DNA from 3 places in the Rhizobium sp. 62_C5_N11_2 genome. Region 2 is predicted to be linked to each of the others. Evidence: predicted binding sites of a transcription regulator. Region 2 holds the regulator's gene; each other region holds the start of a gene.
The links. The regulator LexA, encoded in region 2, represses DNA repair genes until DNA is damaged. The targets are predictions, from matches to a motif close to TGTTCNNNNTGTGTTCNG.
Positions count from the first base shown of each region.

Region 1: a site for LexA is predicted at 1,753-1,770, ahead of AB8B31_RS07365 (DUF5680 domain-containing protein). Genes of this name have one in related genera too.
Region 3: a site for LexA is predicted at 2,123-2,140, ahead of AB8B31_RS22055 (fibrinogen-binding protein). Genes of this name have one in related genera too.

Region 1 covers NZ_JBPWPW010000001.1:1,451,283-1,454,618, reverse strand. Annotated here, with positions in the region: gene dnaE (DNA polymerase III subunit alpha) at 1-1,516, opposite strand, end outside; gene AB8B31_RS07365 (DUF5680 domain-containing protein) at 2,021-2,485, shown strand; gene AB8B31_RS07360 (ABC transporter ATP-binding protein) at 2,597-3,280, opposite strand; gene AB8B31_RS07355 (lipoprotein-releasing ABC transporter permease subunit) at 3,295-3,336, opposite strand, start outside.
Region 2 covers NZ_JBPWPW010000001.1:1,808,252-1,811,587, forward strand. Annotated here, with positions in the region: gene AB8B31_RS09200 (ComEC/Rec2 family competence protein) at 1-1,427, shown strand, start outside; gene lexA (transcriptional repressor LexA) at 1,408-2,127, opposite strand; gene AB8B31_RS09210 (VOC family protein) at 2,326-3,222, shown strand; gene kdsA (3-deoxy-8-phosphooctulonate synthase) at 3,219-3,336, shown strand, end outside.
Region 3 covers NZ_JBPWPW010000001.1:4,513,039-4,516,374, forward strand. Annotated here, with positions in the region: gene AB8B31_RS22050 (hypothetical protein) at 1-1,024, opposite strand, end outside; gene AB8B31_RS22055 (fibrinogen-binding protein) at 1,170-2,111, opposite strand; gene AB8B31_RS22060 (helix-turn-helix transcriptional regulator) at 2,958-3,336, shown strand, end outside.

The DNA of each region.
Region 1 (3,336 bases), 360 kb from region 2:
CCTCGATCGCCTTGGACAGCGGCGTCGGATTGGCGGGATTGTTCGGCACGAGTTTGCAGATCTTGTCGACCTGGCCATAGGGCATTTCCAGCACGCGGCCGACGTCGCGAAGGGCGGCGCGCGCCTGCAATGAACCGAAGGTGATGATCTGCGCCACCTGCTCGCGGCCATACTTGGCCTGGACATAGCGGATCACCTCTTCGCGGCGATCCTGGCAGAAGTCGATGTCGAAGTCGGGCATCGAGACGCGTTCCGGATTGAGGAAGCGCTCGAACAGCAGCGAAAAACGCAGCGGATCGACGTCGGTGATCGTCAATGCATAGGCGACCAGCGAACCGGCGCCCGACCCGCGGCCGGGACCGACCGGAATGTCATGCTGCTTGGCCCATTTGATGAAGTCGGCAACGATCAGGAAGTAACCGGGGAAACGCATGCGCTCGATGACGCTGAGCTCGAATTCCAGCCGCTCGCGATAATCCTTCTCCTCGTAACCCGGCGACATGCCCAGCGTCGAAAGCCGCATGTCCAGCCCTTCGACCGCCTGGCGGCGCAACTCGCTCGCCTCGGCGCGCTCGGCCTCCTCGGCATCGTCGGTGGCACCGGTGAAGCGCGGCAGGATCGGCTTTCGCGTCTTCAGCACGAAGGAGCAGCGCCTCGCGATCTCGATCGTATTTTCCAGCGCTTCCGGCAGGTCGGCGAAGAGCTTGGCCATTTCGGCCCGGCTCTTCAGATAATGATCCGGCGTCAGCCGGAAGCGGCTGTCGTCGGAGACGATGGCGTTGTGCGCGACCGCCATCAGCGCATCATGGGCGTCGTAATCGTCGCGTGTCGGAAAGAAAGCCTCGTTGGTCGCAACCAGCGGCAGGTCGTGGGCATAGGCGAGCCCGACAATCTTCTGTTCGTGCCGCTTGTCGTAAGTGCCGTGCCGCTGCAGCTCGACATAGAGCCTGTCGCCGAAGAGACGCTTCAGCGTGAGCAGCCGGGCTTCCGCCTGAGCGGGATGGCCTTCCTTGATCGCCACGTCGACCGGCCCGGTCAGGGCGCCGGTCAATGCGATCAGCCCTTCCGTGCCTGCCTCCTCCAGCCAGGAGGCGCTGATATGAACGGCCTGATTGCTCTCGCCGCCGAGATAGGCGCGGCTGACGAGATCGACCAGCCTTTCGTAACCGGCATCCGTCGCAGCGAGAAGAACGATCGCCGGCAGCTTGACCAGGGCCTGCTGGCCACCGCGCTTTTCCGTTTCCAACCCGTCTTCCATGTCGATCGAGACCTGACAGCCGATGATCGGCTGCAGGCCGTCCTCCATCGCCTTCTGGGAGAATTCGAGGGCAACGAACAGATTGTTGGTGTCGGTAATCGCAATTGCCGGCTGGCTGTCGCCGGTCGCCTTGTAGAGAATCTTCTTCAGCGGCAGTGCGCCCTCGAGGAGCGAATAGGCGGAATGGACCCTCAGGTGGATGAAGCCCGGCGTGCCGCCGGTCGCCTCACCCGTTGAACCCTTTGCCGTATCCGCCATGACATGCCTTCCCAATCACCCGAATGAATCGGACGCATTGTCGGCATAGAGGGCGATGATGTCCAGAAGAAGTCCCGCATCCGGACCGCATGATGACCATGCGGTCCCCTGAAAACTTTAGAGCGCCATGACGATGAGCGAGAAGCTGGCAACGAACATTGCGATGGAGGTGAATGCTGCGATATCACGGATCATGTCAGTCATCGGGCTCTCCTTTACTCGTTATGTTTTCACTTTGTTCCATGTATGTTCTATTGTCAACAGGAATCTTTTCCTTCTTTCTTGTGTTTGAAAAATGCCGGGATGCGCACCTTCGAATCGCTGGGAGCCAGTACCCGATGATATGGGCGGCAGCTGTCCCTTCTGGCCTGCCACAGATCGGTCATGGCGCCTAGACGGCCAGCCTCCTCGAGGCGACCCGTTTATTTCAAATCTTTGTTCCTCTTTTGTTCTTTACACCTCGCAGCATATTTGCCAGCATCCAGCCAAGAAGAGGAGAACGAGATGTTCGATATTCCGATGCTGAACGAATTCGTCGTGGAGGCGAAGGCTGCGACCTATGTCGGCGGCGGCGTGGCGCGCGTACCCTGCCGGCCGAGCTCCCACGATATCGGTTACGAACGCGGCGACTGGCGCTATCTCGACAGCTATTTCGGCGGCACCGATTTCGCTGGACAGGAGGTGGTGTGGCTTGCCGACGAGCCCATCTGGGCGATGAATTATTTCGGCTGCGTCATCGCGCCGAAGCTCATCGACGGCACAGTAGCCGGGACGGTGATCAAGGCTGCACTTTCGGCGATGTATCGAGAGGGCCGATTTCTTGGCGGAATGGAATTCGACCATCCGTTCGGCCGCTATCTCGATCGCAACGAAGGCGGCTGCGAGCGGTTCAGCGGCCACGAATGCATCATGGTCGGCGGCCAGAAGGCCTATGCGCTTGATTATCGCGGCGGGCTGATCGTGCCCTGATCACAGCCTTAAAGCGCATCGCGTCAATCTGGATTCATGCGATGCACATTAAGTCTCTGATTTATGCATGTCGTTATCCCAAAACCACTGCAGGCTTTTGGGCGACATGCATCAGAAATCGACGATCTTGCCGTCGGAGATCGTCACGCGCCGGTCCATGCGGCGGGCGAGCTCGTGATTATGGGTGGCGATGAGGGCAGCAAGGCCGGACTGGCGCACCAACGCTTCCAGCGCATCGAAGACGTAGCTTGCCGTTTCGGGATCGAGATTGCCGGTCGGCTCGTCGGCAAGAAGAAGAGTCGGCGCATTGGCGACGGCACGGGCAATCGCAACACGCTGCTGCTCGCCGCCGGAAAGCTCGCCCGGGCGATGCGAGCCACGATGGCCGATGCGCATATAATCGAGAAGCTGGCCGGCCCGCTCTCCGGCTTCCTTCCAGGACAGCCCGGCGATCAGCTGCGGCATCATGATATTTTCGAGCGCCGAGAATTCCGGCAGCAGGTGATGGAACTGGTAGACGAAGCCGATTTCACTGCGGCGGATCGCAGTGCGTTTCTCGTCGCTCAGGCCGTCACAGGCATGGCCGTTGATGTTAACTTCACCGCCGTCCGGATGCTCCAGCAGGCCGGCGATATGCAGCAGCGTCGATTTGCCGGTGCCGGAGGGCGCGACAAGAGCGACGATCTCGCCCTTCGACATCGAAAAATCCGCGCCCTTCAGGATCGGGAGCAGCGTATGGCCCTGCCCGTATTGGCGCTCGACGCCGGTAAGCTTGAGAACGACGTTGCGATTCATGAAGGCGGCATTCCTTATTCGTAGCGCAGGGCCTGCACCGGATCGAGCCTGGAGGC
Region 2 (3,336 bases):
TCGGTTTCCGCATGCTGCTCAGCCTCTTTCCCGGTGTCGCCCAAGCCTATCCGACCAAGAAGATCGCTGCTGCCGGCGCGCTCATCGCCGTCACGGCCTATTTCCTGATCTCCGGCTTTGCCGTCTCGGCCGAACGCGCCTTCATCATGATGGCGATCATGTTGATTGCCGTCTTCTTCGACCGGCCGTCGATCAGCCTGCGCAATGTCGCTCTCTCGGCGCTCGTCATTCTCGCCATTTCACCGTCCGAGGTCTTGGGTCCGAGCTTCCAGATGTCCTTTGCCGCGACATTGGCGTTGGTATCTGGCTACCAGCTGTGGAAGGACCGGCGCGTCCGCGAAAACGCTTTCCTGAAGCTGCCGGTTTTTCGGCCCGTCGTTACGGTTGCGGGTTTCTTCGGCGGCGTCTTCCTGACCTCGCTGATCGGCGGCTTTTCCACCGCGCTGTTTTCGATCGAGCATTTTCATCGCCTGACTGCCTATGGCCTGCCGGCAAACCTCGCGACGATGCCGATCATCTCCTTCATCATCATGCCGGCCGGGTTGCTGGCGATGCTGCTCATGCCTTTCGGTCTGGACGTTTTGCCTTGGAAGGTCGTCGGATTCGGCCTCGATCTGGTGATCGCGATCGCAAAGACGGTGTCCGGCTGGGGTGGCGACATCGGCATCGGCCGCTTGCCCGCTTGGTATTTCGCGATAGCCGTCGCAGGCTTTCTGCTGCTGACGCTGCTCCGCACCCGGCTGCACCATATCGGCACATCGATCATCGCGGTGTCGACGCTCGTCCTCTTGCTTCTGCCGGTTCCCCGGCCGCCGGATCTGGCGATTTCGGAGGATGGTGGTCTCGTCGCAATCGTCGAGGCGGGGGCCATGGCTTCCAACCGTGAAAGACCGCCGGATTTCATCTTCGACCAGTGGCAGAGAGCGCTGGTCCTGCCGACGCATCACCCGCCGAAGATGCTGGATGGTCCTGCTATCCCGCCGGAGGGAGAAGACCGCCGCGTCAGGCTTTCCCGCGATCAGCAGAACGAAGCAAGGTCGGCGATGCGGGCGGCTGCAGCTGGTGGTGAAGCAAACCGCTTTTCCTGCGTCAAGAAGGCCTGGTGCATATCAAGGCTTGGCAATGGTCACGTGGTTGCTGTCATCGACAATGCCGCCTATCTCGGTCCGGCATGCGACGCGGCCGATATCGTCGTGACGTCGGTCCGCCTGCGCTTCAACAGCTGCCGCTCAGGGGCGACGCTCTTCACCGGCGAAACGCTGCGCAGGACCGGTTCCGTCGAGTTGCGCTTCGCCGACGCCGGCCTGGAGGTCGCAACCGCATTCGATGCATTGTCGCGGCCATGGATGCGGCATCGCGCCTATGACTGGCGCAGCAACAGTTTTGCCGAATCCGGACTGCCTGATGTCAGTGATAGCGGCGAATGAGGCCGACGAGCTTGCCCTGAACCTTGACGCGGTCCGGCCCGAAAATCCGGGTCTCGTAAGCCGGGTTGGCCGCCTCCAGCGCGATCGAGGCGCCTTTGCGGCGGAAGCGTTTGAGTGTCGCTTCTTCGTCATCGACGAGAGCAACGACGATGTCGCCAGGACTTGCGGTGCTGCCGTTGCGAATAATCACGGTGTCGCCGTCGAAGATGCCGGCGTCGATCATCGAATCGCCCTTGACCTCGAGCGCATAATGTTCACCGGAACCGAGCATGTCCGCCGGAACGACGATTTCGTGGGTGTTGTTCTGGATCGCCGAGATCGGAACACCGGCGGCGATACGGCCCATGACCGGCACGGATACCGAGTTGCCGTTGTCGGCGACGGGTTTTGCCGGAGCAGGAGTGGCGACCGGCTGCGGCTTGCCAAGGCTGCCCTCGATGACGCTGGGCGAAAAGCCCCGCCGGGGCTGAATGCTGGGGCTGTAGGCCTCCGGAAGCTTGATAACCTCGAGCGCACGGGCGCGGTTCGGTAGGCGGCGAATGAAGCCACGTTCCTCGAGCGCCGTAATCAGCCGGTGAATCCCGGACTTGGAAGCGAGGTCCAGGGCATCCTTCATTTCGTCGAAAGATGGCGGAACGCCGGATTCCTTCATGCGCTCATGAATGAAAAGGAGAAGCTCCTGTTGTTTGCGCGTGAGCATCGACGTTGTGACCTCGTGATTGAAACAAATCCAGAACAGACACTATATGTTCCATATGTGTTCCGCAAGTAGCTAAATTTCCGTAAAACTTGGCGCCAACTCGTTGAGATTTTTATTTTCATTCGCCGGATTGGGACACATGTCTTGCATTGAGGGGCGCGCCATCGCACATCTCTTGCCGCTTCCAGGAGGGATATCATGAACGAGCGTTCCGCCAAGCCGCACCCGCTGGATCATGTGGTGCTGCCCGTCGTCAATATCGATCTGGCGCGCGAGAGGCTTGGCAAGCTCGGCTTCACCGTTGCCGCCGATGCACGCCATCCCTTCGGAACGGAAAACGCCTGCGTCTTTTTTGCCGACAAGACTTATCTGGAGCCGCTCGGGATTGCGAGTGTCGAGGAGAGCGAGGCCTCAGCGCGGCAAGGCAATGTTTTCACCGCCCGCAACCGGGCCTTCCGCTTCCGCTGCGGCGAGGAGGGGCTTTCGGGGCTTGCTTTCGGTAGTAAGGATGCCGGCATCGATCATCAGAACTTCGTCGGCAACGGATCGAGCGCCGGCGAGATGCTGCAGTTCACCCGGCCGATGACGATGCCGGACGGTTCTGAGAGCGTCGCCGGCTTCAAGCTGGCTTTTGCCGGCGACCTGCGAGCGCCCGATCTCTTCCTTTTCAGCGTCGAACGCGTCAATCCGCTGCCGGCCGACCGCGGCGCGCTGGAGACGCATGCCAATGGCGTCACCGGCATTGCCGAGATCGCGCTCTGCGCGCCTGATGCCGCCGCTTTCGGAGCCTTCGTCGGCCTTGCCGTGGCGCAGGCGGCAGTCGAGAAAACCGGTTTTGGCGTCAATGTTGCTGCTTCGAACGCGAAAATCAGCCTGATGACGCCGGAAGGGCTAGAAGCCTATTTCGAGATCGCCGGCTCATCCGCCGATCGCGGCCTCCGTGGCCGGGCAATCCTCTTCATTGTCGCCGATCTTGCCGTGACAGAAGCGCATTTGGCTGCTAACGGGGTGACATACACGCGCAAGAACAATCGCATTCTGGTGAAGCCCGCGCCCGGGCAGGGCACGCTCTTCGCCTTCGAGGAGACACGATGAGCACTGAGACGAATTCCGAAGTCAAGATCGGCGAAGGCCAAGGCCAGGTGACCTTTTCCAATACCGGCCGCCTGTCGCTAATTGCCGGTCCCTGCCAGATGGAGAGCCGCGACC
Region 3 (3,336 bases), 2.7 Mb from region 2:
CGGCCGAATGGCCGGATGAGCGCAGCGCCGAGGCGATCTCGTCGTGATCGCTGTAGACGAAGGCCTGGGAGATCGCGTCGATCTGGTGGTAGTTGCCCATTACCGCGGTGACCGAAGTAATGACGCCGGTGTTGATCACCGAGGCGACGTTGACAAGGAGATTTGCACCGGCGGTCACATCAAGGCTACTGCCGCTGGGATCTGTCTGTTCGACGGACGAATTGCTGTCGTCGGGTTCTTCCTGGAGCTTGGCGAGACCGCGGTCGGGCAGGAAGTCGTCGAGGACGGGTATATCGGTCTCGGCCTTGCCATTGACGTAGACGATGGGGCCGTCGCCCGCGGGATGGGTGGTGACAAAATGATGCGTCGCGTCGGTGCTGGGCGAGGTTGTCCCGCTGTCCTCGGTATTCTGGGCATTCTGGATATAGCTTTCGAGATCCTGGGCGATCTTCAGCGCGCCATCATAGGTGTCGGTTCTGTGGAGGCTCGAAAAAGGCGTGAAGATCTCGGCCTTGGTGCTGAAGTCCGCGAGCTTTTCGATGACAAAAGTCGTGTCTCGCGGCGCATGGACGCCGTTCGTCATGTCGAGATAATCGTCGTCGTAGAGGACGTTGACCTGGAGGACATGACTGATCGTCGAGCCAGGCCCGGCAAAGACGGTCAGTTCCGGCTCATCCATGAGCACGATATCCGTGGGATCGCCGAAATGCGGTAACGGGATGTCCTTTGCGGCAATCGCCGCCAGCTTCTCGAGGCTCTCTTCGAAGACGCGGCCTAAATGGCGCGCCGGACCATATTCGATCTCGTAGCTGCCGCTTTTGTAAATGACGCCTGGATCGTAATCCTTGAGCTGAAGATCGGAAGAGAAGGCAGCCGTATAGGCATCCTGATCCGGCAGAACGGGTCCATCCGCGCCCGGTCCTGCGCCTTCAGCATAGTTGGTGCGCAACCGCATCTCGTCGGTCGTCATCTCGAAGAGACCGATGAAGTGCGCGATGATTTCCGAAATCTTCTCGATATGCATGGTTCGGCCCTCCCATTCGAAATGACGATCGGCCTTCTGGGCGCCCCTCGCTGGGAGCTGCGGTGTGGTCGTCAAACCGTTTTCAAGCAATCAAGCTGCACCGGCCGGGGCCGGTGCAGCTCGTCTTGGTCGTTGGAGGTCCGTGTCAGGTGCTGGTATCCTCGCCGACGTCGGAAACATGAGAATTGCCGCCGATGACGCTGGAGTCAATTGTGTTGCTGAGCAGGTTAGCACCCTGAACAAGCTCGAGGTGGAAGCCGGAATTGGCAAGGATGGCCGAAGCGTCGGCCGTGCTCGAGCCATTGGCATCGTCGCCAGCCTTGAGATCCCAGCCCTTGCCGTCCATCTCAATGCCTTCTGCACTATCGGCGTGGCCGCCATCGGCCTTCAGATGGTTGTCGGCCCCGCCATTGTCCATCTTGATGTTCCAGGCCTGGTCCTGGTCAGCCAGATGGCTCGCCTGGACGGCGCTGAAGCCGCTGTCGTTGCCCTCGCCGGACAGCGAATTGTTGAGGATGCTGTCAACGTCGAGAGTGAAGGAGAAGTCGTCGCCGAGGTTGAAGGTGAGGTCGTGGCCGGCAACGCCGAGATTGTCGAAGTCCTTGACGTCTTCGATGACGGCGAAGTCGGTATCCGTCTTGTTGAAGCTGTCGGCCGTGTTGTTGCTGTCGGAGACCGTCTTGGTATCCGTATCCGTAATGGTCTTGATGTCGGTGTCTGTCACGGTCTTCGTATCGGTGTCCGTGATCGTCTTGGTGTCGGTGTCGTTGTCGCTGTACGACTTGCTGTCATAGCTCCAGTCGTAGTCGTTATTGGAGTCGGTGATCGTCGTGGTCTTGGTGCTCGTATCGTCGTCGGACTTGTAGCTCCAGTCATATTCGTTGTCGCGGTTGTCGCCATTATTTGCGGAGAGCTCGGCCTTGACGTCCACATCTACGCTGTTGTCGGTATTGTCGCGATTGTCGCCATTGGCGACGCCGCCGACATAACCGGTCGAGCCGTCGTCAACTTCAGTTGAATTGATAGCGCTGTTGGCAAAGCCGTCGGCAAGCGCCCCGACCTTCGTGATTTCGATGTCGTCAGACATTCAAGTTTCTCCAGAAAAAAACCGGAGCAGCTTTTCGAAATCCCTCTCATCTCAAATGGGATTTTACTCGCGCTCGCTCCGATGCGGTTAACATCGGCAGATGTATTCGGTACTAGTCATCTGCGGCTTCTTCGCGATTTGTTGATCAAACCGTTGGTATTGGGAACGTACGTACTCAGTACAAGGCCGCACATATCCGGCTCCGAATCCTGAAATGGATAAGGAGTAGTCAGGTCTTCTTTTCGTTGAGTTGCCCTAAATGGAGGCCATGTATAAAAACGCTAAACAGTACATGGGTTTTCCATGTCGCCACTTGGACGACGATCACAGATTGCTGGAAAAAATGCGGATCCGATAGACATCAATTCGGGCTAAGGCGGATCTGCCATGCCCGGCTAGCCCTGGATAGCCCCTGTCGTTGGAGCGTTAAGATCTCTTCGGCGGGAGCGTCGGCGGGCAATGAGAATTCGGGGCTCTCGGCATTCGCTGCCGGGTTGAGGGGCACCTCTCGATGTTTCCCCGTCCTGTATCCGGCCACCACCCTGCATGACGAAATTATGACAATCTGTACTGAAATATTACATTAAGCTGTTCAGCTATAGTCAGAGCAAATATAACCTTGAAGTATCTATCGAAGTGAAAATACAACCAAGGCTTTGTATCGTATCGTTTTTCCCCCGCTAAAACTAATCACTTTGGGCCATTTCCTTCCTTCTCAATCCGTATTAACATAATTAAGAAATGTCTAAAAAATAAGGCGATGACATTCGGGATCGACATTTCATACTATTTAATACCCGCCATCGCTCCACGTTTGAGTAAAGTGTAACGCTAGGGGAGGCGTATATGTTCATGACAGGGTCTGGAATGGAGAATGCGGACCAAGGAAGGAAGTTGAGTTCGTCTGGAGATACTATACTAGTGGTAGCCAAGGCGGATCTGTTTTCGGAATGCATGGTAGAAGCACTGGCGAAGAAATTTCCGAACTGTGAAGTAGCAAGCATAACGAGCACAAAGCCGATGCTGGAAAAAGATACCAGCGATATGAAGCTCGTTTTATTCTATCATATACCTGGCCCTGAGCTTCAAGAAGCGCTGCAGGCTGCCCGCGAAAACCACCCTGAAACCTCGATCGGACTTGTCGTCGAAGCTATCGACATGCTCGAGCCCTATGTCAGCCGGCTGGTGGAGGCAAGGATCATCGATGGCGTCCTGCCGCTCAACC